3 regions of the Rhizobium laguerreae genome follow, and region 1 is predicted to be linked to each of the others. Evidence: riboswitches for the same ligand, from Rfam matches in the RefSeq annotation. Region 1 holds a riboswitch; each other region holds the start of a gene.
The links. A riboswitch is a leader RNA that binds a small molecule or an ion and turns the genes downstream of it on or off. The one in region 1 is predicted to bind thiamine pyrophosphate.

Region 1 (8,069 bases):
GTCGCATATCTGACGCCGCTGTTACGGGTCTTAAAGAGAATCCAATAAACCATCTCCCATTTGATGCTGTCTTTGGCACCTTCGAGATGTCCGGCGCGATCCGATTGATCGGCAAGGGTTCGCTTGAGATAGCGAAAAAAGCGTAGCCAGTGATTTGAAGTGATGACAATAACGCCAGTGGCGCGGGCTAATCGCTGCGGCATCAGGCGCGAGTAGCTGCCTTCGATAATCCACCGCTCTTCGTGGATTGCCGCATCATGAAGCGCGGCAAATTCTGCTTCAGGGCGCGACTGCCAATCCGTTCCGGGCAGATGGTGAAGTTGATCGAGATGCACGGCTGGAATACGGAGCTTTTTAGACAGGGCAACCGCCAAAGTCGACTTGCCTGCGTTTGAGGGGCCAATGATCGCGATGCGCTCGCCAAGAGAATCTAAAGGCAGTATAGGGACACCGCGCGGGAGATTGGCTGCGCTTTTATTGGCGGCAGGCAACGGAGCGGGCGCGAGAGCTCGTGGAGACATTAATTTAGTTCCTGTCGCCGGTCGCTCCTCACACGTCACCGAGGAGCTATGGAGATGGTTACGGCCGAGCGTTCGGTGGATGGCCAAACGTCGATCCTGAACAGGCTTTGCGCGAATACGCGATAGATCGACGGCGATGTTCGTCATCCGTTTCAAAGTTCATGGACCTGGGAATGGGTTGTTGATGGCGGCTCGATCATAGCCGAGAGTGGCGACCTAGCTTACCGGTAGCAGGAAGTTGAGATCCGCTCGATTAGTAAATTCTACCAAGACCGGATATGAGAATGATGGCCAACAGTCAAGAGGGGTCGGTTTTTAAGGACCTGACTGTACCCCGATGGAGAGCATCTTCCATTTGGATCCCTCGCGCTTAGAGCGGGAGGTTCCAGCACGCGTCTATTCGAGCAATCTTGTTCAGGGCGCTTACCTCCTAGGTAACAAAGGACCAAATCGTTGGAAATAGGTGCCCGTTCTAATACGAGGCTTGATGGTCACCGTATGCCGCCGCCCTCTCCATCGCGGTAGTGATCGAGGCAGATTGCGACACGACATGTCCGCACCCTTACAAAACACCCTCGGTATAGCGACAATAAACATGTGCAATGTCGCAGGGTTACCGGCTCAACCTGATTGGCATGAGAAGTGCTCAGAGTGAGCGGGGCCCTACAGTCCAAGTCCGATTGGGAGCTTAAACGACTATGCACATCGTGGTCTGTATCAAACAGGTGCCGGACATTGAGGCCTGATATCGTCTTGATCGGGAAGCGGACAATTGACGGCGACACAGCCCCCGTCGGACGCGGAATCGCAAAGAGGCTGAACCTCCAGCAACTGTCTTACCTAGCAAAGATTGTTTTCATTGATCCCATTTCTCGCGAGCTCGTGGTTGAACGGCGCGCGCAACGCGGCGCTTTGGCCATCTCGGCATCGGTCTCCACAACAGGAATATTAGCAAGCCATGGCAACTTTGAATGAGTATCTCCGACAGAAGCACGAAGCACTACTCGATTGGCGGGCGCGCGTCAGAAAGGGGGATCTGAGTGCGGTCACATTTGAGGCCAGTGCAAGCGCTGAAGGCCGCAGCGGCGTGCGACGTATCCGAATTCGGGATTTCCAGGTCATTTCCGACAGCCCGCCCGAGTTCGCAGGCTATAATCTGGGTCCGTCGTCTACAGAACTGCTGCTCGGTGCGCTTGCGAGCTGCCTGACCCATACTTTTCTGATCCATGCTTCCGATCAGGGCGTGCCGCTGGAATCGCTGCATGCGGAAGTCTCCGCCACGATCGATCCGCGTGCAGGTGCAGAAGGATATCAAGACGTTCCCGTCTATCCCCAGGACATCAACTACCTGGTCACACTAGTATCTCCCGCAAGTACCGCGGACGTCGCCAGACTGCGGGCGACCGTGGAAAAGCTCTGTCCAATCCTCAATCTCCTGAAGCGCGGAAACGAGGTGCGCGGGCAGTTGGATCACCAGCAACCCTGACCACTATATAGGGAGCGCCGACTGATGACCGTGTACGTCATGTGTCAGCACGTGTTCTCGACTTCGTCTCGTGTAGGAACCGGTCGAATGTCGCTTGCTGCATATTCCCCAAATTGGTATCGACTGAAGGATCAAATCATGCGCGGCATTCGAAATGCGCCTGCGGCACGGCGATAAAGGGTGCTCCGTTAGGGGCGACCTGGCGCGCCCATAGACTTGTATCGTCCGATGGCCATTTCGACCAGCGAACGTTTGCCGTGGCCTTCGGAGACCTGCATTCCATCCAGCCCCTTAAAGCCCTGAAATCAATATATGTATGTATATAAGCAATAATATATCCTACATCTCACAGATTTTTATAATGCAATTTGCATTTTTTGCGAGCGAGGAAATATATACTATAAAATATATCCGGCTCATCTGTTGCGTTGCTGATGGTTTTCATGAACTGTCCCAACTAAGAGCTGCGATAGCGCACCACAGGAATATCGTTTCCTATGAATGCTGAAAACTTGCCGGCGACATCATCGTCGGGAGGCTCGCACAAGGAGCACGATGACATGCACCACAAAAAGCAATCAGACAAGCACCCTGGCTACTCGCATCTGCGGTTGGCAACCATCGACGGCGCGTCGCCGCCTGGTCTGCAATTGTCAATCGACCGGCAGGAGGGCTCCGGGTCGACGAAGACGACTTTTTTCCAACAATGGCTTCTGGATTTTGCTTTCGGTTGCGAGCTATTTTATCCGATCCAGCTATATGAACATCTCGCAACAAGCGAGGGCGAAGACAAAGGCGTTGAACCTTTGAGTGAGAGTTACGAGTATAGAATTGGGAGAATTCGGACCGGCAGCCACGTTTCTCATTTGAAATCCACGTCTCTCGGGTTTCCAAATTCCAGAATGGAAGCGCCGGCTCAGTCGCCAACGTTTTCAAACTCGAAAGATGGTAAGAAAGTCTTCAGGAACCTGACCATTGTGCGGTACACGCGAGCCGCAGTTCAAACCCTGCTGCCGCTACCATGTACGCGGACAACGGTCGCCCGTCGGCAAAAATCAAGGATATTTGGCCCGCAAGGTTTGCCCAATCATACTGCAGAAAGGATTTCATTCTCCATGTCATTATGTCCTGCGAAATGCATTCGCATCGCCGCACTTGCAGCGGCCGCCATCTTGCTGGGCACCCAGATCGCAGTTGCGCAAGAGCCTTCTATAGAATCTCAGTGGCTGAACACGCCGGCATCTCGAGTGGAAGCGCTTGCGATCCTCCAGACCTTGAATGCAAATCTCCTGAGTAACGCCAGTGCCACGTTTACCCTTGACCGCTGGTGCGCCGCGCATAAGCTCGCACCGGAAGGTTCAAAGATCGTAGCTCAGCGTGTGGACGGGCAAGGCAAACCGGCCGATGAGCACATCCGTGATCTTCTGAGCGTCGGACCCGGTGAGTTGATCGCCTATCGCCGCGTCCGACTGGTCTGCGGCGAACGCGTCCTGTCCGAAGCCGACAACTGGTATGTACCTGCAAAATTAACTGCAGAGATGAATCAGGCGTTGAATACCAGCGATATCGCGTTTGGCAGAGCCGTTCAGGCTCTCAATTTCACTCGCACAAACCTGTCTGCCAAGTTGCTCTGGTCCCCTCTATCCGAAGGCTGGGACATGGACGGCTTAACAGCGCATGAAACAAGTTCCCCCGGCCTGCCGGCGTTCCTGCTCGAACATCGAGCCGTATTGAAACTTCCAGACGGCACGCCGTTTAGCGCCCTGGTCGAAAGCTACACGGAAAAAGTACTAGACTTTCCAGTTCCGCGCCTGCTTTCTCAATAGCGCTTCGGTATCTCGTGCATGCGACAAGGGCGCTTGTCTTGCGGAAGCGTGCCGGCCGGACGATTGCCCTTGTCCATCGTTTAACAGCGGCGACACGCACGATATCCTGTGTGTAACCTAACCCCGAGCCATCGCAGATTGTCGCTTGACAGTCCCCTCGGCAAGCCTCTACCCTTTTTGCATTCACCAGGGGGGTCCCGGCAAGGGGCTGAGATACTGCTGGACAATACGGCTTTGCCGATTGTGGCGCAGTGACCCGTTGAACCTGATCCAGTTCATACTGGCGTAGGGACGGTGCAAGCGCTCGAAGCAGTGGATTCACGCGCGGAATCCGTGCCGGCGTCTTTTCATCATTCCGGCTGAGGACTGGGTCTCCAATCGAAAACTTGGAGCCTCAAACCATGAAAATTGCCGCGAAGACCATCACCCCCACAGTCACCAAAGGCCCGCTGCCGGCGTCGCGGAAGATTTACATCCCGGGAGACATACACGCCGACATCCGTGTGCCGATGCGCGAGATCAGCGTTCATCCGACATCGGGCGAGCCGCCTGTTGTCGTCTATGATTCCTCCGGTCCCTATACGATCGAGGGTGCTGATATCCGCATCGAGCAGGGCCTGTCGCAGCTCCGCCGCGACTGGGTGCTCGCGCGCGGCGATGTCGAAGCCTATCAGGGCCGCCATATCCGCCCCGAAGACAACGGCTTTGCCAGCGGCGAAAGGCTGACGCCCGAATTTCCCACTAAACGTCAGCCGCTACGAGCCAGGGATGGCAAGGCGGTCACCCAGCTCGCCTATGCGCGATCAGGCATCATCACGCCCGAGATGGAATTCATAGCCATCCGCGAAAACCTTGGTCGCAAGGCGCAGGCGGATGCCATGGTCCGCGACGGCGAAAGCTTCGGCGCCCATATTCCGGACCATGTGACGGCGGAATTCGTCCGGCAGGAAGTGGCGGCGGGTCGGGCGATCATCCCCGCCAACATCAATCATCCGGAATCCGAGCCGATGATCATCGGCCGGAATTTCCTGGTGAAGATCAACGCCAATATTGGCAATTCTGCTGTCACCTCGTCCATGACGGAAGAGGTCGAGAAAATGGTCTGGGCGGCCCGCTGGGGCGCCGACACGGTCATGGATCTTTCCACCGGCCGCAATATCCACAATATTCGCGAATGGATCATCCGCAATTCGCCGGTGCCGATCGGTACCGTGCCGCTCTATCAGGCGCTGGAGAGGGTCGAGGGCATTGCCAAAGACCTGTCCTGGGAGGTCTATCGTGACACGCTGATCGAACAGGCCGAACAGGGCGTCGACTATTTCACCATCCACGCCGGCGTGCGGCTTCACTACATCCCGCTCACCGTCAACCGCGTCACCGGCATCGTCTCGCGCGGCGGTTCGATCATGGCGAAGTGGTGTCTCCATCATCATCGCGAAAGCTTCCTATACGAACATTTCGAGGAGATCTGCGACATCTGCCGCGCCTATGACGTCTCCTTCTCGCTCGGCGACGGCCTGCGTCCCGGCTCCATCGCCGATGCCAACGATGCAGCGCAATTCGCCGAACTGGAAACACTGGGAGAGCTGACCAAGATCGCCTGGGCGAAAGACTGCCAGGTGATGATCGAAGGCCCCGGCCATGTGCCGATGCACAAGATCAAGGAGAACATGGACAAGCAGCTCGAGGTCTGCGGCGAGGCACCCTTCTACACGCTCGGGCCGCTGACGACGGATATCGCACCGGGGTACGATCACATCACCTCTGGAATAGGCGCAGCCATGATCGGCTGGTTCGGCACCGCGATGCTCTGCTACGTCACGCCGAAGGAGCATCTCGGCCTTCCCGATCGCACTGACGTCAAGACCGGCGTTATCACCTACAAGATCGCGGCCCACGCGGCTGATCTCGCCAAGGGGCATCCGGCAGCACAGCTGCGCGATGACGCGCTCTCGCGTGCCCGTTTCGAATTCCGCTGGGAGGATCAGTTCAACCTCTCGCTAGACCCCGAAACCGCCCGCAGCTTCCACGACGAGACGTTGCCGAAGGAAGCCCATAAGGTGGCGCATTTCTGCTCCATGTGCGGCCCAAAATTCTGCTCCATGCGCATCTCGCACGATATCCGCGCCGAAGCACAGAAGGAAGGTCTGGATGCGATGGCTGCGCGTTATCGTGAGGGCGGCGGCATCTATATGCCGATAGAAACCCAACAGCAATTGGGCGAATGAGATGCGTGTGCTTGTCAAAGGCGCCGGCGTTGCCGGCCTGACGGTGGCGCATGAACTGCGCGCTCGAGATGCCGAGGTCACCGTGCTCGATCCATATGGCAGTTTCCTCGGCGCTGCATCGTGGCTCGCGGGCGGAATGTTGGCGCCCTGGTGCGAGCAGGAGAGTGCTGATGGCGCCGTGCTGATGCGCGGCCTCACCGCCGCCGACATATGGGACGCAATGGTGCCTGGAGAGGTGCGACGAAACGGAACGCTCGTGGTCGCGTCGGCCCGCGATCTTGGTGAACTGAGACGCTTTGCCTGCCGCACGACCGATTATGAATGGCTGGAAGAGCCGGCGATCGCGTCGCTGGAACCCTCTCTTTCCGGGCGATTCCGGCATGGGCTGTTCTTTCGCCGCGAAGCCCATCTCGATCCTCGGCGAGTGTTGTGTCTGCTGCGCACCAAGCTGACGGTTCAGGGGGTCACCTTCGTGGGCGAGAGCCCGCACGAGGAGAGCTTTGACGGTGTCGTCGATTGCACGGGCGCAGCGCAGATCGGCGAGGCGAAGGAGTTGCGCGGCGTTCGCGGCGAAATGCTCTACCTTAGAAGCTTTGACGTGGATCTCTCCCGGCCGGTCCGCTTGCTCCATCCGCGTTTCCCCGTCTACATCGTCCCGCGTGGAGACGGTCTGTTCATGGTCGGCGCGACGATGATCGAGACGGAATTCGACGGGCCTATAGTCGCCCGTTCACTGATGGAACTGCTCAACGCTGCATACACGCTAAATCCGGCCTTTGCCGATGCAACCATAATCGAAACGGGTGTCGGAATCCGCCCAGCCTTTCCGGACAATCTTCCACGTGCAAGCCATCAGGGGAAGGTGATCTCGCTCAACGGCCTCTACCGCCACGGCTTTCTGCTCGCGCCAGCCATGGCCGCCGAGGCCGCTGAACTTGTCTTCAACCAACACACTACGGGAAGGAACGCCCCATGAAATTAATCGTAAATGGCGAGGCTCTGGATGTCGCGGCTGAGACGCTGTCGGAGCTTTTAGTCTTGATGGAATACGAGGGTGATTGGCTGGCGACAGCCGTCAACGGTGAGCTTGTCCATCGCGAAGACCGGTTCGATCGATCGCTCAACGACAATGACAGAATCGAAATCCTGTCGCCGATGCAGGGAGGTTGACTGATGCTGACGCTTTATGGGTCCGAAATTACCTCCCGTCTGCTGCTTGGCACAGCGCGATACCCCTCTCCTGCCGTCCTCGCCGAGGCTGTAAGGCAATCGGCGACGGAAATCGTCACCGTCTCGCTTCGTCGTGAAATGTCTGGCGGCCGCAGTGGGGGCACCTTCTTCGAAATGGTCCGCGCGCTCGGCGTTCGTATCCTACCCAACACCGCAGGTTGCCACAGCGTCGCGGAAGCGGTGCTGACGGCAAGGATGGCACGCGAGCTGTTCTCCACCGACTGGATCAAGCTCGAGGTTATCGGCAACCATGATACGTTACAGCCGGATGTCTTCGGTCTCGTCGAGGCGGCTCGCATTCTCGTCGGTGAAGGTTTTGGAGTCTTCCCGTACACGACGGACGATCTGGTTGTGGCCGAACGACTGCTGGACGCCGGCTGCAAGGTGCTCATGCCTTGGTGCGCACCGATCGGCAGTGCCGCCGGGCCGCTCAATCCCACGGCGCTCAGAGCAATGCGGGCCCATTTCCCTGACGTGTCGCTGATCGTCGATGCCGGTATCGGTCGGCCGTCGCACGCAACTGCGGTCATGGAGCTCGGTTTCGATGCGGTTCTGCTCAACACCGCCGTTGCCGGCGCGGCAGATCCCGCCGCGATGGCAGCCGCCTTTGCCGCGGCAATCGCCGCCGGCAATCAAGCCTTTAACGCCGGACTGATGGAGCCGCGCGACATGGCCGTACCCTCCACGCCGGTGATCGGAAAGGCGGTGTTCACTTGAAGCGCGACCCGTTTTGCCTGATCGTCGACAGCGCCGAGTGGATTGCCCGACTGGTACCCTC
Region 2 (8,069 bases), on a different contig from region 1:
ACACGGCATCGACGAGGAGAGCGCTTACGCAATCCTGCGCAACTGCGCCATGCGCCGCCGTCTGCCGATGGAGCAGATATCAGCCTTCATCCTGGCGGGTGCCGAACCCCTGCCGGAGGCCGGCTGATGCATGTGCTGAAACAGATGATCCGCCAGCCGACGGCGCTCTTCGGCCTGATCGTCGTCACGCTCGTCATCGGGCTCGCCATAGCAGCGCCGTGGATCGCGCCGTTCAGCCCCGACGAGCAGATGTTTGACGGCCTCTCGCTCGAAGGCGCGCCGCTGGCGCCGGGCGGTCCCTATCTGCTCGGCACCGACACGCTCGGCCGCGACCTCTTTTCACGCCTGCTCTTCGGGGCCCGCACCTCGCTGATCATCGGCCTTGTCGCCAATGGCATCGCGGTGGCGATCGGCCTCTTCGTCGGCATCGTTGCCGGTTATCTCCGCGGATTGCCGGGCAACATCCTGATGCGCTTCACCGATCTGATGATGGCCTTTCCGGCGCTGCTGCTCGCCATCGTGCTGGCAGCCCTGTTGAAGCCGAGCCTGTGGATCGTCGCCATGGTGATCGCGCTGGTCAACTGGGTGCAGGTCGCCCGCATCGTCTATACCGAGACTCGCGGCCTGGTGGAGCGCGATTTCATCATGGCCGAACGCTCGCTTGGCGCCGGCCACATGCGCGTGCTCTTCATGCATATCCTGCCGCACCTCATGCCGACGGCAATCGTCTGGGGAACGCTCGGCATCGCCACCACCGTGCTGCTCGAAGCCACACTCTCCTTCCTCGGCGTCGGCGTGCAGCCACCGCAGCCCTCCTGGGGCAACATCATCTTCGAGAGCCAAAGCTATTTCCAGGCCGCCCCCTGGCTCGTCTTCATTCCGGGCGCGATCATCCTTCTGACGGCGCTTTCCTTCAATCTGGTTGGCGATGCGCTGCGCGACATTCTCGACCCGACCCAGCGCGGGAGGGGCTGATGGCATCACTCATGCTCCGCAGGCTGGCGCAGGCGGCCCTCATCCTGCTCGGCGTCGCGGCAATCACCTTCGTGCTGCTCTACGCCCTTCCGGCCGATCCGGCCCGCATGATCGCCGGCCGCAGCGCTACGGCCCAGACGGTCGCCAACATCCGCCATGAACTCGGCCTCGACCAGCCGCTGCTGGTCCAGTTCGGCACCTATGTCGGCAATCTGCTGCATGGCAATCTCGGCCGCTCCTATGCGCAGAAAACCGATGTCTGGACGTTGATCGCCGCACGCCTGCCGGCGACGCTGACGCTGATGCTTGCCGGCATCTTCGTCGAGGTGGTGCTCGGCCTGACGCTCGGCACCATCGCCGCCGTGCGTCGCGGCGGCTTCGTCGACCGGCTGGTGATGATGGCCTCCTTTGTCGGCACCTCCGCACCGCAATTCCTCGTCGCCCTGCTGCTGCTCTACCTGCTGGCGGCAACGCTCGGCTGGTTCCCGATGAGCGGCTACGGCAGCTTCTCGCATCTCGTCCTGCCGGCCGTAACGCTCGGCATCTGCGGCGCCGGCTGGTACGCCCGCATGGTGCGCTCATCGATGATCGACGTGCTGAACCAGGATTATGTCCGCACGGCGCGCGCCAAGGGTCTTTCCTCGAAGCGAGTGATCCTGCGGCATGCGCTGCCCAATGCGGTGCTGCCGATCATCGCCATGATCGGCATCGATATCGGCCAGTTCATGGGCGGCGTGGTCGTCGTCGAGGCGGTCTATGGCTGGCCCGGCATCGGCCAACTCGCCTGGCAGGCGATCCAGCAGGTCGACATCCCGATCATCATGGGCGTCACCCTGACCTCGGCGCTTGCCATCATCATCGGCAACCTGCTTGCCGACCTCGTCGCGCCGGTCATCGATCCGCGCATCCGCACACGCTGACAGCAACCAAAGAAGGGGAACCAAAAATGTTCAAACGCTGGCTGCAACAGACGACCATGGCAACGATCGTGGCGCTCGCGCCATTGTCCGTCATGGCTCAGGAAACGCCTAAGCAGGGTGGCGATATCGTCGTCACCTACAAGGACGACATCACCACGCTCGACCCGGCAATCGGCTACGACTGGGTCAACTGGTCGATGATCAAGAGCCTCTATTCCCGCCTGATGGATTATGCGCCCGGCACGCCGAACCCGGTTCCCTCGCTTGCCGAGAGCTTCACCGTTTCGCCCGACGGCTTGACCTATACCTTCAAGCTGCACAAGGGCGTGAAGTTTTCGAACGGTCGCGAGGTCGTCGCCTCCGACGTGAAATATTCGATCGAACGCGCCGTCGACCCGAAGACTCAGGGGCCTGGCGCGGGTTTCTTCGGCGCCATCAAAGGCTTCGAGGATGAAACCGGCGGCAAGACGACGACGCTCTCCGGCATCGAGACGCCTGACGATAGCACCGTCATCTTCAACCTCTCGCGCCCAGACGCCACTTTCCTGCACGTTCTCGCGATCAACTTCGCCTCGGTCGTGCCGAAGGAAGCCGTCGAGGCGGCCGCCGGCGACTTCGGCAAGAAGCCGGTCGGCTCCGGCACCTTCATCCTCAAGGATTGGACGATCGGCCAGCAGCTCGTTTTCGAGCGCAACAAGGATTACTTCGTCAAGGGCGTTCCCTACATCGACAGCTTCAAGGTCGAGGTCGGCCAAGAGCCGCTGGTGGCGCTCTTGCGCCTGCAGAAGGGCGAGGTCGATATTGCCGGCGACGGCATTCCGCCGGCAAAATTCCTCGAAATCAAGAATTCGGCCGACGGCGCGCAGATGATCGTCGACGGCGAACAGCTGCACACCGGCTACATCACGCTGAACACCAAAGTGAAACCCTTCGACAACGTCAAGGTTCGCCAGGCGCTGAACATGGCGATCAACAAGGACCGCATCACCCGCATCCTCAACGGCCGCGCAACGCCTGCCAATCAGCCGCTACCGCCGCTGATGCCGGGCTACGACAAGTCCTTCACCGGCTATGCCTATGATGTGGCGAAAGCCAAGGCGCTGCTTGCCGAAGCCGGCTATCCCGACGGCTTCGAAACCGTGCTCTACTCGACGAACACCGACCCGCAGCCGCGTAGCGCCCAGGCGATCCAGCAGGATCTGGCCGCCGTCGGCGTCAAGGCCGAAGTCCGGGCGCTGGCCCAGGCAAACGTCATCTCGGCCGGCGGCACGGAAGGCGAAGCGCCGATGATCTGGTCGGGCGGCATGGCCTGGATCGCCGACTTCCCCGATCCGTCCAACTTCTACGGCCCGATCCTCGGTTGCGCCGGTGCGGTTCCGGGCGGCTGGAACTGGTCGTGGTATTGCAACGCCGATCTCGACAAACGCGCCGTTGCCGCCGACTCCATGTCCGATCCGGCAAAGGCCGCCGAGCGCACCGCCGCCTGGGGCAAGATCTTCACCGATATCATGGCCGATGCGCCGTGGATTCCCGTCATCAACGAACGTCGCGTCGTCGCCAAGTCGCTGCGCATGGGCGGTGCTGACAACATCTACATCGATCCGACCCGCGTCATCAATTACGACGCGATCTACGTCAAGCAATAAGCCCTGAAGAAACAAAGCCTTCCCGGTCCCGCCCGGGAAGGCGTCATAAAATCGAGGGAGACATGACATGTGCATCGCCTGCACCCACACCATTCACCGCGCCCAGCATAATTTCGGCTGGAACAAGGATTTCGCCCCCGCAGTCGTCGCCAAGCCAGGCGAGACCATCCACTTCGAATGCATGGATTCATCGGGCGGCCAGCTCGGAAGCGAGGCGACGCTCGAAACGCTGAACGCGCTTGATTTCGGCAAGATCAACCCGGTCTCCGGCCCGGTCTATATCGAAGGCGCCAAGCCCGGCGATGCGCTGAAGGTGACGCTGCGCAAGTTCATTCCGTCGGGCGTCGGCTGGACGGCCAATATTCCAGGCTTCGGCCTGCTTGCCGACCAATTCAAGGATCCGGCGCTGCACGTCTGGTCTTATGACGCCAACAGCATGGTGCCCGCCCTTTACGGTCCGGGCGGGCGCGTGCCGCTGAAGCCCTTCGCCGGCACGATAGGCGTCGCACCCGCCGAGCCCGGCACCCATTCCGTCGTTCCCCCGCGTCGCGTCGGCGGCAACATGGACATCCGCGACCTGACGGCAGGCGTGACGCTCTATCTGCCCGTCGAGGTCGACGGCGCACTGTTTTCGATCGGGGATACCCATGCCGCCCAGGGCGATGGCGAAGTCTGCGGCACGGCGATCGAAAGCCAGATGAACGTCGAAGCGACGATCGAGCTCGTCAAGGACGCCAAGCTGCAGACGCCGCGCTTCACCACGACCGAACCGGTGACCCGCCATCTCGACGGCGCCGGCTACGAAGTCACGACAGGCATCGGCCCTGATCTGATGACCGGGGCGCGCGAAAGCGTCATGCGCATGATCGATCTTCTCGGCGCCGAACACGGCATGAGCGCCATCGATGCCTATCTGCTCTGCTCGGTCTGCGGCGATCTGCGGATCAGCGAGATCGTCGACCAGCCGAACTGGGTGGTTTCCTTCTACTTCCCGAGGATCGTGTTCGCGTGACCGAGGCCATGCCCGCCGCAGCACCGGTGCTCAGCCTTCGCAAGCTGAGCGTCGATGCCCGCACACCCGAAGGTCGCAAGCCGGTGCTCCAGGATGTCAGCTTCGAGCTTGCAAGCGGCGAAACGCTCTGCATCGCCGGCGAATCCGGTTCCGGCAAGTCGGTCACCTCGCTGTCGATCATGGGGCTCTTGCCCAAGGCCTCGCTGCGGGTCGCCTCCGGCAGCGTGCTGCTTGGCGAACGCGACCTGCTCACGCTTTCCGACCGGGCGATGCGCAGCGTGCGCGGCGGCGATATCGCCATGGTGTTCCAGGAGCCGATGACCTCGCTCAACCCGGTCATGTCGGTCAGCAACCAGCTGACTGAGGCAATCCGCGCGCACCAGGGCAGCGACAATGCCGAGGCGGTGGCGCTGAAGATGCTCGATGCCGTGCAGATCACCGAGCCGGCCCGGCGGCTGAAGCAATATCCGCACGAGCTTTCCGGCGGCATGCGCCAGCGGGTGATGATCGCCATGGCGCTCTCCTGCCGGCCGAAGGTGCTGATCGCCGACGAGCCGACGACGGCACTCGACGTCACCGTGCAGGCACAGATCCTCAGGCTGATGCGCGAGTTGAAGCGCGAATTCGGCACCTCGATCATCCTGATCACCCACGACATGGGCGTCGTCGCCGAAATGGCCGATCGCGTCGTCATCATGCAGAATGGCAGGATCGTCGAGCAAGGAACGGCGCTCGCCGTCTTCCAGCGGCCGAAGGAGGCCTATACGCAGCAATTGCTCGCCGCCGTCCCGCGGCTCGGCGCGCTTGCCGGCACCGACCGTCCGCCGCGCATCACCCAGCGCGCCGTCGAGACGCTGCATCCGGACCGCACGCCGGTCCTGAACGTGCGCGACCTCACCGTCACCTATGGCAATGCCGCAAGCCGGTTTTTCAAGGGCAAGCCGCCGGTCGCAGCCGTCGATCGCGTTTCCTTCGATATCCTGCCGGGTGAAACGCTCGGCCTCGTCGGCGAAAGCGGCTCCGGCAAATCAACCACCGGCAAGGCCGTGCTCGGTCTCATTCCCTTCAAGGGCAATGTCCTGATCGACGGCCGCAATATCGCCGGGCTCAGCCAGCGTGAGATGCAGCCCGTGCGTCGGTCGGCGCAGATGATCTTCCAGGATCCCTATGCCTCGCTCGACCCGCGCATGGCCGTCGGCAAGGCGATCGGCGAACCGATGGTCATCCACGGCATCGGCAACCACAGCGAACGGCAGGACCGCGTCGCCGAACTGCTGCGCCGGGTCGGCCTGACGCCTGATGCGGCGACGCGCTATCCGCACGAGTTTTCAGGCGGCCAGCGCCAGCGCATCTGCATCGCCCGGGCGCTGGCGCTGGAGCCAAAGCTGATCGTCGCCGACGAGAGCGTCGCAGCGCTTGACGTCTCGGTCCGCGCCCGGGTGCTCGACCTGCTGCTCGAACTGCAGGAAACGATGGGGCTCGCCTATCTGTTCATCTCCCACGACATGGCGGTGGTCGAGCGCATGTCGCACAACGTCGCCGTCATGCGCGCCGGCCGCATAATCGAAACCGGCACACGGCGAGAGATATTCGAGAACCCGAGGGAAGCCTACACCCGCGCACTGATCGCCGCGGTTCCGATCCCCGATCCGGAGGTCTATCGCGGCAGGGAAGTGCATGCGTGAAAGGCCAAGCATGGCTAAATGTTACAAACGAGGATGTCGCACGACTGCTGGAATGGCTCGACTTTTCCAAATCGTCGAGTTGCGCCGCGTCGATCACGGAACTCTCTTTTTCGGGATGACATCAGCCCCGTTCTCTGCGAAAAAGAGCGCGATGAGAGACAGGGGCGCCCGTCGACAGACGGGCTGAGAAGCACCCTTCGAACCTGAACCGGATAATGCCGGCGGAGGGAGTCGCTCGGGGCATCGCCATACGGGCCGCCCCGTGCCTGCCCCCGCCTGAAAGGGGCCACATGCAGACCAGAACCACACCAGGAGCGATGCTAAAGGCGATGCGCGAGAAGCCGCCGCTCGTTCAGTGCATCACCAATTACGTCGCCATGAATATCGCCGCAAATGTCCTGCTTGCATCGGGCGCCTCGCCCGCCATGGTGCATGCCGCGGATGAAGCCGGCGAATTCGCCGGGATCGCCGGCGCGCTGACAATCAATATCGGCACCCTGTCGACGCAATGGATTGACGGCATGCAGGCGGCGGCGAAGGTGGCGACATCAGCCGGCAAACCTTGGGTGCTCGATCCAGTCGCGCATTATGCCACGGCCTTCCGCCGCAATGCGGTTGCCGAATTGCTCGCCCTGCGACCGACTATCATCCGCGGCAACGCTTCCGAGATCATCGCGCTTGCCGGCGGAGAGAGCCGCGGCCAGGGGGTCGACAGCCGCGACCCGGTCGAGCAAGCGGAAGGTTCGGCGCGATGGCTGGCGGAACGGCAGCAGGCGGTGGTCGCCGTTACCGGCGTCGTGGATTTCGTCACCGATGGCGAGCGAGCCGTGCGCATCGAAGGCGGATCGGTCTTGATGCCTCAGGTCACAGCACTGGGCTGCTCGCTCACCTGCCTTGTCGGCGCCTTTGCCGCGACAGCGCCTGAGGATATCTTCGGTGCGACGGTCGCTGCACTTTCAACCTTCGCCATCGCCGGTGAGGAGGCCGCCCGTGGAGCGGCCGGCCCCGGCTCCTTCTCCTGGCGTTTCCTCGATGCGCTGGCCGCGCTCGACTCCGAAACGCTTGACGCCAGGGCAAGGATATCAGCCGCATGAAGGCCTTCGACCTTTCGCTCTATCTCGTCCTCGACCCCGATCTCTGCGCCGGGATCGGCATGGTCGAAACTGCGCGCCTTGCCGTTGCCGGCGGCGCGACCATCGTGCAGTTGCGCAACAAACACGCAGGCACCATCAGGATGATCGAGACCGGCCGCGCCTTGAAACAGGCGCTGGATGGGACCGGCGCCCTGCTCATCGTCAACGATGACGTGGAGGCGGCAATCGCCATCGGCGCCGACGGCCTGCATATCGGCCAGGAGGACATGGATGCGCGCAAAGCGCGGGCGATGATCGGTCCCGAGATGATCCTCGGCCTATCGGTCGAGAACGAGGCGCTTGCCGGTGCCGTCGATCCTCATCTCGCCGATTACACCGGCGTCGGGCCGGTGTTTGCGACACCGACCAAGGCCGATCACAAGCAGCCGATCGGCTTTGACGGACTTGCAAGGCTGGTAAAGGCCTCGCCGGTGCCATCGGTCGCGATCGGCGGACTCAAGGCCGATCATGTCGCCCAGGTGTTCGCCGCAGGCGCCAAGGGACTTGCCGTCGTTTCGGCCATCTGCGGCACGCCCGACCCCGAAGCGGCCACGCGCCGCATCGCTGCAGAAATTCGAAAGGCCCGCGCATGATCCGCAACGTTCTCTCCATCGCCGGCTCCGATCCCTCCGGCGGCGCCGGCATCCAGGCCGATCTCAAGGCCTTTTCCGCCCGCGGCGTCTACGGCATGGCGGTGC
Region 3 (8,069 bases), on a different contig from region 1:
GCCGCAAGGGCGATCTCTAGATCAGGATGATTTTAGGCCCGATCGGCCTAAAATCTGAATCCTGATCTAAATCAAAGAAATAGAGCATGATGTCGTCCGAAAACCGCGCACACTTTTCGGCATCATGCTCTAACTGTTTTCTGCAGCCGGAAAAAGATCGAACAGCGATTCGAGAAAGGCAAGCACGCTGACATTGCCGATGCTGTAATAGACCAGCCTGCCCTGGCGGCGCGTATGGACCAGGCTTTCGAGCCTTAACCGCGCCAGTTGCTGCGAGACCATTGCCTGCTGGATGATATGTCAAAAAACGTCCAAACAAATCAGCAGATAAGCTGACCTCCATTAATCTCGACCACCTGTCCGGTGATGTAGCCCGAGAGCGAGGGAGCCGCCAAGAACAGATAGGCGGGAGCACAGTCCTCCGCCGTGCCGAGCCGCTGCAGGGGGATGGATTTTCTCGTCTGCTCCAGCTTTTCGCGAGAGGAATAGCGCTCATGGAAATCCGTCTCGATCGTTCCCGGCGACACGCAATTGACGCGGATTCCGTCCGGTGCAAGCTCACGGGCAAGCGCCTTGGAATAGGTCGCAACGAAGGCTTTCGAGGCCGAATAGATCGAGGAACCGGGGCTGCCGCCGGTCAGCGCCGAAATCGAAACGGTGTTGACGATGGCAGCACCACCAGCCGCCTTCAATGCCGGCAGCAGCGCCCGCGTCAGCGCCACCACCGATGTCTGGTTGAGCCGCACGACCGCCTCATATTCTGCATCGGTGAGTGTGGCAGCGGGAAAACGACCAAGCATGGTGCCGGCGTTGTTGACCAGCACATCGACCTTATCGAAAAAGGCGAGAGTATCCTCGGCAAATTGCGCTGCCCCACCGACTGCAGAGAAATCGGCATTAAGCAGCAGCGCCCGTCTTTCGGATTCAGCCGTCAGCAGGAAATCCGGCAGGTCGCGTCCCGGCTTGCGCCCGGTATGGACGATCACCTTCGCGCCGCAGTCCAGGAACTGCCGGGCCACTTCAAGGCCGATGCCGCGGCCGGCGCCGGTCACCACGACATTGCGATTTTCGAACAGTCTGGGATGGAACACGAAGCCGTCCTCCTCGCGGACAGTGCCGCCGGTTGTGTCATTCGCCCTTAACATATGAGCGCGCCGACTGAAAGAAAGGCGCGCATCGATCTTTCCCGGCGAAAACAGGGGTTAGTTTTCGGTCTCCAGAAGCCGCGCGCCCGGCCCCTCCTTGCCGAGCCGGTCGCAGGGATTGCGCAACGGACAGCTTTCGATCGACAGGCAGCCGCAGCCGATGCAGCCGGTCAGACGGTCGCGCAGCAGGCTAAGCCGCCTGATTCGCGCGTCGAGATCATCCTTCCAGCGCGCCGAAAGCGTCTGCCAGTCGGCCACTGTCGGCGTGCGTCCCTGCGGCAGGGACTCGAACGCCGCCTGGATTTCCGAAAGCGGAATGCCGACACGCTGCGCCACCTTGATGATGCCGAGCCGGCGAAGCACATCGCGCCCATAGCGCCGCTGATTGCCGCGGGAGCGGATGCTTGAGATCAGCCCCTTGGTCTCGTAAAAATGCAGCGCCGAGACAGCCAGGCCGCTGCGCTCCGCCACTTCACCGACCGTCAGGAGCTTGCCGAGCGGCGCTGCCGGAATTGTATCCATGCCTCTTGACCTCAAGATTAGTTGAGGTTTTATAACCCTTGCTCCTGCAATCGTAAAGTCCAATCGCAATAAGGAGCGACGCATGCAAACACCCACCAGGCTGGCTGTCATCTACGGAAGCACGAGAGAGGGCCGCATCTGCGACCGGGTGGTCAAATGGCTGACTCAGGAGCTCATCCGCTTCCCACAATTTGATATCGACATCATCGACCCATTGGATTTCGCACTGCCGGCCAACCGTGACATGGCGCATCCCGAAGTCGACAGGCTCGCAGGACGGCTTGGCATGGCCGACGCCTTCATCATCGTCACGCCGGAATACAATCACAGCTTCACTGCCTCGTTGAAGTCGATCATCGATTTCTTCTTCGAGCCCTGGCAGGGCAAGCCGGTCGCCTTCGTTTCCTATGGCGGCATATCCGGCGGCCTGCGCGCCGTCGAACAGCTGCGGCTGGTCTTTGCCGAACTGCACGCCGTCACCATCCGCGATTCGGTGAGCTTTGCCGCACCTTGGAACCGCTTCGACCCAGACGGACAACTCGATAATCCCGCCGATACAATGCGTTTGCTCGATCGGATGATGGCGAGGCTGGAATGGTGGACGCAAGCGCTCGTCACCGCCCGCAGCGATCGTCCCTATGCCGACATGGAGCGCCGCGCGTCTTTTCAGACGTACGCATAAGCCAGAAAGCTCCGGTTCCGTTCCCGGCAGGTACGGAACCATTGGGAACACCCGGGCAGATCCTCCGCCCGGGTGTTTTCCCTCACATCCGGTTCATTCCGACCGCACGGACGGGTTCGCAATTTTGCTGTTGCGGGGAGAAAACCCCGGTGGTAGTTTCCGCGCAAATAACAGGGGAGCTCCGTATTGCCGGGGCTGAGATGTGAGGCGCAAGCCTCTGGACCCTTCAAAGCTGATCTGGGTAATGCCAGCGGAGCGAGGTTCAGATGTTCTCAGGCGCACAAGTGTCACTCTATCCGATGTCCGACAATTTCGTCGGCATCATTCTCGATGCCGTCACGGCGCTCGACCCCTATCGCGACCGGCTGCGCATCGAGACCGATGACATCTCCACTTTGCTGGTCGGCCCGCCTGACATTCTCTTCGCCGCCATGCACGATCTTTTCGTCGCCGCCACAAAGACCGGCGAGCATTGCGTGCTGTCCGCTGCCGTTTCACGCGGCTGCCCCGGCGAGCCCGACGACGCCATCTGCGGCGTCAACCCCTCCCTCGGCCAGGCGGAGCCGCTTGCCGAGCGTATAACAGCCGCACTTGCCGCCGTTGAAATCACCGCCGAAACTGGACAGCCGACCGCTGCGCAATTCTCGCTCAATGTCATGGGAACCGGTACCCATATGGACGAGATCTATGGCTGCATCGACTTTCTGAAGCGCTCCGGCACCTTCGACCGCGCCAAGAATTTCTGCACCAGGCTCTCTGGCGACGCTGGCGCCGTCTTCGCCACCATTCGTGAGGCCTTCTCGCGCTTCGGCGAACCCGAAGGGCATGTGACCCTCGACATCACGGTGTCGGCCAACAGCCCGACGAAAGCTTGAAATCGAACGCTGATGACACCGTCAAAACCATCGGAATCGCGCCTTGCCGCGCTCCGCGCCGCTCTCTACCGGGGCATACCCGCCTTGCTCGCCGGCTGCATCTTCTTGGCGGCATGGGAACTCTATGTCGATCTCTCCGGCATCAAACCGTCCATCCTGCCGGCGCCTTCGCGCATCGTCATCCAGGGTTGGCTGAACCGCGAGGCACTGATATCAAACACCTGGCCGACGCTCGGCGCGACACTCGGTGGTTTCGCCCTGTCGCTTGCCTTCGCCTTCGCCGCCTCGATCCTCATGGATTTCGTGCCCTTCATGCGCCGGGCATTGCTGCCGATCTTCATCGCCAGCCAGACCCTGCCGCTGGTGGCGATCGCCCCCCTCGTCGTCCTCTGGTTCGGCTTCGGCCTGTTGCCGAAGATCCTGCTGGTGGCGCTCGTCACCTTCTTCCCGCTGCTCGTCGCCTTGCTGCAGGGCTATGAATCGACCGACCGCGACATCGCCGAATTGCTGAATTCGATGAAGGCGAGCCGCTGGCGCATTTTCCGTCTGGCACGGCTTCCCTCCTCGCTGCCCTATTTCTTCGCCGGCCTGCGGATCTCGATCACCTATGCCGTCGTCGGCGCGATCTTTGCCGAATATGCCGGCGCCGCCCGCGGCCTCGGCATCTATATCCTCAACGCCAAGAACAACTTCCGCCCCGATCTCGTGCTCGCCGCCGTCGTCGTCAGCGCCGTGCTGACGCTCTGCCTCTTCGGGTTGACGCTGATGATCCAGCGCCTCGTCATGCCCTGGCAACAATCCGGGGAGCAGCGCCGATGAGCGATGGAATGGTTGAACTCACCAACATCTCGAAGTCCTTCGACGGCATGAAGGTGCTGGGCGATATTTCGCTCGCCGTCGCAGACGGCGAGTTCGTCTCGATCGTCGGCCCGTCCGGCTCCGGAAAATCGACGGTACTGAGATTGCTGACACAGGCGCTTCGGCCCGATTCCGGCACCATGCTCTTCAAGGGCGCGCCGCTGGAACAGGCGCCGCATTCCTTCGCCTTCATGCCGCAACGCGATGCGCTGATGCCCTGGCGCCGGATCATCGACAATGCCGCACTCGGCCTTGAGGTGCGCGGCATGAGCCGCCGCTCGGCCCGTGCCGCCGTCGCGCCTCTGTTCGAGCGCTTCGGCCTCGCAGGCTTCGAGCATCACTATCCCTCCGAACTGTCAGGCGGCATGCGCCAGCGCGCCGCGCTGCTGCGCACCGTCGTTCAGACCCAGGACATGCTGCTGCTCGACGAGCCTTTCGGCGCGCTGGACGCGCTCACGCGCACGCAGATCCAGGAATGGCTGCAGGGCATGTGGACCGAACACCGCTGGACGGCGCTGTTGATTACCCATGATGTTCGCGAGGCCGTGTTTCTCTCCGACCGTATCTACGTGCTCTCGGCTCGTCCGGCGCGTATCATCCGCGAATTCCGCGTTCCTCTGCCCCGTCCGAGAAGCATTGCCGATCTCGGCTCGCCGGCGGCCCAGGCGATCGAAACCGAAATCCTGCAAACCCTGCTTCATCCGCTAGAACAGGATGATTTTAGGCCGGTCGGCCTAAAATCTGAATCCTGTTCTAATTTAAAGAGTTAGAGCATGATGTCGTCCGAAAACAGCTCACACTTTTCGGCATCATGCCCTAGAGACCTGAGGAGGTCACCATGCTGCTTCTCACCCGTCGCCAGACGATCTTCGCCGCCATCGCGGCAAGCCTCGCCGGCCGCACCGCCTTCGCCCAATCGGCGCCCGCAAAGGTCCGCATCGCGCTCGACTGGACGCCCAACACCAACCATATCGGCATCTATGTCGCTAAGGAGAAAGGCTTCTATGCCGATGCCGGCCTCGATGTCGAAATTCTTCCCTTTGCCGATACCAGCGCCGGAACGCTGGTGTCCAACGGCGTTGCCGATTTCGGCATCAGCAGCGAGATCGAGACCCTCACGCAGCGCGCTGGCGGCGGTGACGTGAAGATGGTCTACGGCGTCGTCCAGACGGAAACCGCACGCCTGATCTTCAAGGGCGGACGTGACGACATCAAGAGCCCGAAAGACCTCGACGGCAAGACCTATGGCGGCTTTGGCGGCACCTGGGAGAGCGCGCTGATCTCCGCAATGATCCGCAATGATGGCGGCAAAGGCGACGTCAAGACCGTCACCCTCGGCACCTCCGCTTACGAGGCGCTGGACAATGGCTCGATCGACTTCACGCTGGAGATCTACACCTGGGAAGGCATCGCCGCCGAACTGGAAAACCGGAAAATCGGCCGCTTCCACTATTCCGATTATGGCATTCCCGACGAGCAGACGACGGTCATCGTCTCCAGCGACGCCTATCTCTCCGCAAGTCGGGAACACGCCCGCGCCTTCATCCAGGCGACACGAAAGGGTTATGCCTACTCCGTCGACCATCCCGACGAAGCCTGCGACCTGCTGATCTCTGGAAGCAACGGCGCACTGATGAATACGGAACTGGTGAAGGCCTCCCAGAAGGCATTGATCGAGGGGCACTTTCTGAAATCCGAGGCCGGCGTGATCGGTAGGCTCGACCCGGCAAAGGCCGAGGCCCTCGGCGGTTTCCTGATGGAGAATGGCATTCTGGTCGATGCCAATGGCGCCGCACTCAAGGAGAAGCCGGACTTTTCCACCTATTATACCAACGATCTTCTCGACTGAGCCCAACGCCTGCCTTGCCCGTCGCGGCTTTCCGCTGCAAAATCCGAGACCCGGAGCATGATGTCGTCCGAAAACCGCTCACACTTTTCGGCACCATGCTCTGGGCAGAGCGGGGAACAAGATGCGACAACAAGAGAGACTGGCCGGAGCGGACTTTCTGCGCGTAACGGCCTGTCTGCTGGTGCTCGCCCACCACTTCGCGCTGCGGCTGGATATGCACAGAATCCCTGATGAACTCGGACAGGCCGCAAACATCCTCCGCTTCGGCAATTTCGGCGTCGCCGTGTTCTTCGTGCTCAGCGGCTTTCTTCTTGCCCATCCCTTCTGGCGCGCGCTCGACGCGGGCAGCGACATGCCGAGCCTACGGCACTACACGATCCGCAGGATGGCCCGCATCGCTCCGGGCTTCTGGTTCGCCGCCACCATCGGCTTCGCCCTCAGCCTGACGCTGCTTGCCCTGCCGCTGACGCCTGAGCTTGTGCTCCGCTACGTCTCCGGGCTGCTGTTCATGAGCCAGTGGCATTGGCGCACCTTTTTTCCTGTCGAAGCCGACGGGCCGCTCTGGTCCATTCCCTTCGAGGTCACCAGTTATGTGCTCCTGCCGGTCTGCTTTCTCCTGCTGTTTCGTTTGCCATTCCTGAGGCAGCGCCCGTTGCTTGCCCGCTTCGCCTGGCTTTGCGTCATCACGAGCGTACTCCTCGCCCATCTGCTGATCCTGACCGTCTTTCCGCTCGACGACATCGAACGCGGCTGGCAGTACGGCCTGCAAGGCGGGGCGAAGGAGTGGATGCCGAGATATAATCCGATCGGCTTCTTCGCCGTCTTCGCGCTCGGCGCGCTTGCCGCCGGCGTCGAGGTCATGCTGCCAAGAAGGCGCTCCTCCTGGTTCGATGCCGCAGCGCTCCTCGGCCTCGCCATTGCCGCCTACCGCCTCGTCATATCGCCCGGCGGCTCCTCCGAAGCTTACGGCTGGCTCGAAATCCCCTATGGCTTTCCGGTCTTTCCGCTGGCGGTCGCAACGGCGCTCGTTTCGCTCAGTCATTCGCAACACCTGGGCAGGCTCCTCGACAATGCTCCGGTACGCTATATCGCGAAGATCTCCTTTGGCATCTATATCTGGCAGGAGATCATCCTGTTATTGATCCAGAGGCTCGATCGGGGCTCGTTCGGCTTTTCCTCTGAAAATGTGGTCACCGGCTGGCTGCAATCTTGCGGACTGGCGGCAGCGCTCATCCTACTCATCGCAAGCCTCAGCTACCACCTGTTGGAAAGACCGGCGATCCATTTCGGAAACCGGCTGACATCTCGTCAACCCAATCGGGCTACTCCTTTCAAAGTATAAATTCCCGGTAATCGCAACTACAGGCATTAAGGTTAACGCCGAATACTCCCATTTTTGGCGTCTTTAGGGTTATCAAATTCTTATTTATACCGATGACAAACGATACGTGACCATGTATTTGTCTCCATGTTGCTCAGTATCGCATATAAACTTGTGGACCTTGCGTAATGAATGCTTTTACTTCGAAGACGAATCCACGCTTCGATCCGTCTCAGCGTCACGACAAAACCAAGACCCTGGTTATAGCGAACTCCAACATTCGCCAGCCGGATAGCTTTTCCATTATCGAAAGAAAGATGGCTGTGCGGCTCGGCGTGAAGCGGTTGATCGACATCGTCGCCTCAGTCAGCGCTCTCATCGTGCTGGCGCCGCTTTTTCTGGCAATCGCTCTTTTCATCAAACTCGACGATGGTGGTCCGGTGTTTTTCCGCCAAATCCGCTGGGGGCTGAACGGTCGGAAGATCACAGTCTTCAAGTTCCGGTCGATGCGCGCGGAAGCTTGCGATCCGAGCGGCATTCAACAGACCGTCAAGGGCGACAGCCGGGTGACCGGCATCGGCGCGCTGCTCCGCAAGACCAATATCGACGAGCTGCCGCAGCTTTTCAACGTTCTCAGGGGTGAGATGTCGTTGGTCGGCCCGCGCTGCCACGCCATCAATATGCGGGCGGCCGGCCGGCTCTACGAGGAACTGGTGCCGGACTACCACCACCGCCACATCATGCGCCCCGGCATCACCGGTCTTGCGCAGACACGCGGCTGGCGCGGCCCGACGGCACGCCCGCTGGAAGCGCGCGC

Region 2: it holds a riboswitch for thiamine pyrophosphate, as region 1 does, so the genes downstream of both, thiM (hydroxyethylthiazole kinase) here and thiC (phosphomethylpyrimidine synthase ThiC) in region 1, are expected to answer to the same signal.
Region 3: it holds a riboswitch for thiamine pyrophosphate, as region 1 does, so the genes downstream of both, HFO71_RS15835 (YkoF family thiamine/hydroxymethylpyrimidine-binding protein) here and thiC (phosphomethylpyrimidine synthase ThiC) in region 1, are expected to answer to the same signal.

What each region holds. Positions count from the first base shown of each region.
Region 1 covers NZ_JAAXQT010000019.1:13,253-21,321, forward strand. Annotated here, with positions in the region: gene HFO71_RS34495 (P-loop NTPase family protein) at 1-668, opposite strand, end outside; gene HFO71_RS34500 (OsmC family protein) at 1,480-2,007, shown strand; gene HFO71_RS34510 (hypothetical protein) at 3,123-3,833, shown strand; TPP riboswitch at 4,012-4,143, shown strand; gene thiC (phosphomethylpyrimidine synthase ThiC) at 4,235-6,061, shown strand; gene thiO (glycine oxidase ThiO) at 6,063-7,037, shown strand; gene thiS (sulfur carrier protein ThiS) at 7,034-7,231, shown strand; gene HFO71_RS34530 (thiazole synthase) at 7,235-8,008, shown strand; partial or broken gene HFO71_RS36110 (thiamine phosphate synthase) at 8,005-8,069, shown strand, end outside.
Region 2 covers NZ_JAAXQT010000014.1:96,193-104,261, reverse strand. Annotated here, with positions in the region: gene HFO71_RS32475 (ANTAR domain-containing response regulator) at 1-127, shown strand, start outside; gene HFO71_RS32470 (ABC transporter permease) at 127-975, shown strand; gene HFO71_RS32465 (ABC transporter permease) at 975-1,895, shown strand; gene HFO71_RS32460 (ABC transporter substrate-binding protein) at 1,922-3,541, shown strand; gene HFO71_RS32455 (acetamidase/formamidase family protein) at 3,609-4,553, shown strand; gene HFO71_RS32450 (ABC transporter ATP-binding protein) at 4,550-6,238, shown strand; TPP riboswitch at 6,389-6,485, shown strand; gene thiM (hydroxyethylthiazole kinase) at 6,529-7,332, shown strand; gene thiE (thiamine phosphate synthase) at 7,329-7,964, shown strand; gene thiD (bifunctional hydroxymethylpyrimidine kinase/phosphomethylpyrimidine kinase) at 7,961-8,069, shown strand, end outside.
Region 3 covers NZ_JAAXQT010000004.1:376,977-385,045, reverse strand. Annotated here, with positions in the region: partial or broken gene HFO71_RS15855 (ArsR/SmtB family transcription factor) at 130-294, opposite strand; gene HFO71_RS15850 (SDR family NAD(P)-dependent oxidoreductase) at 321-1,091, opposite strand; gene soxR (redox-sensitive transcriptional activator SoxR) at 1,203-1,667, opposite strand; gene HFO71_RS15840 (NADPH-dependent FMN reductase) at 1,750-2,349, shown strand; TPP riboswitch at 2,512-2,625, shown strand; gene HFO71_RS15835 (YkoF family thiamine/hydroxymethylpyrimidine-binding protein) at 2,616-3,224, shown strand; gene HFO71_RS15830 (ABC transporter permease) at 3,237-4,043, shown strand; gene HFO71_RS15825 (ABC transporter ATP-binding protein) at 4,040-4,852, shown strand; gene HFO71_RS15820 (ABC transporter substrate-binding protein) at 4,921-5,931, shown strand; gene HFO71_RS15815 (acyltransferase family protein) at 6,053-7,273, shown strand; gene HFO71_RS15810 (sugar transferase) at 7,441-8,069, shown strand, end outside.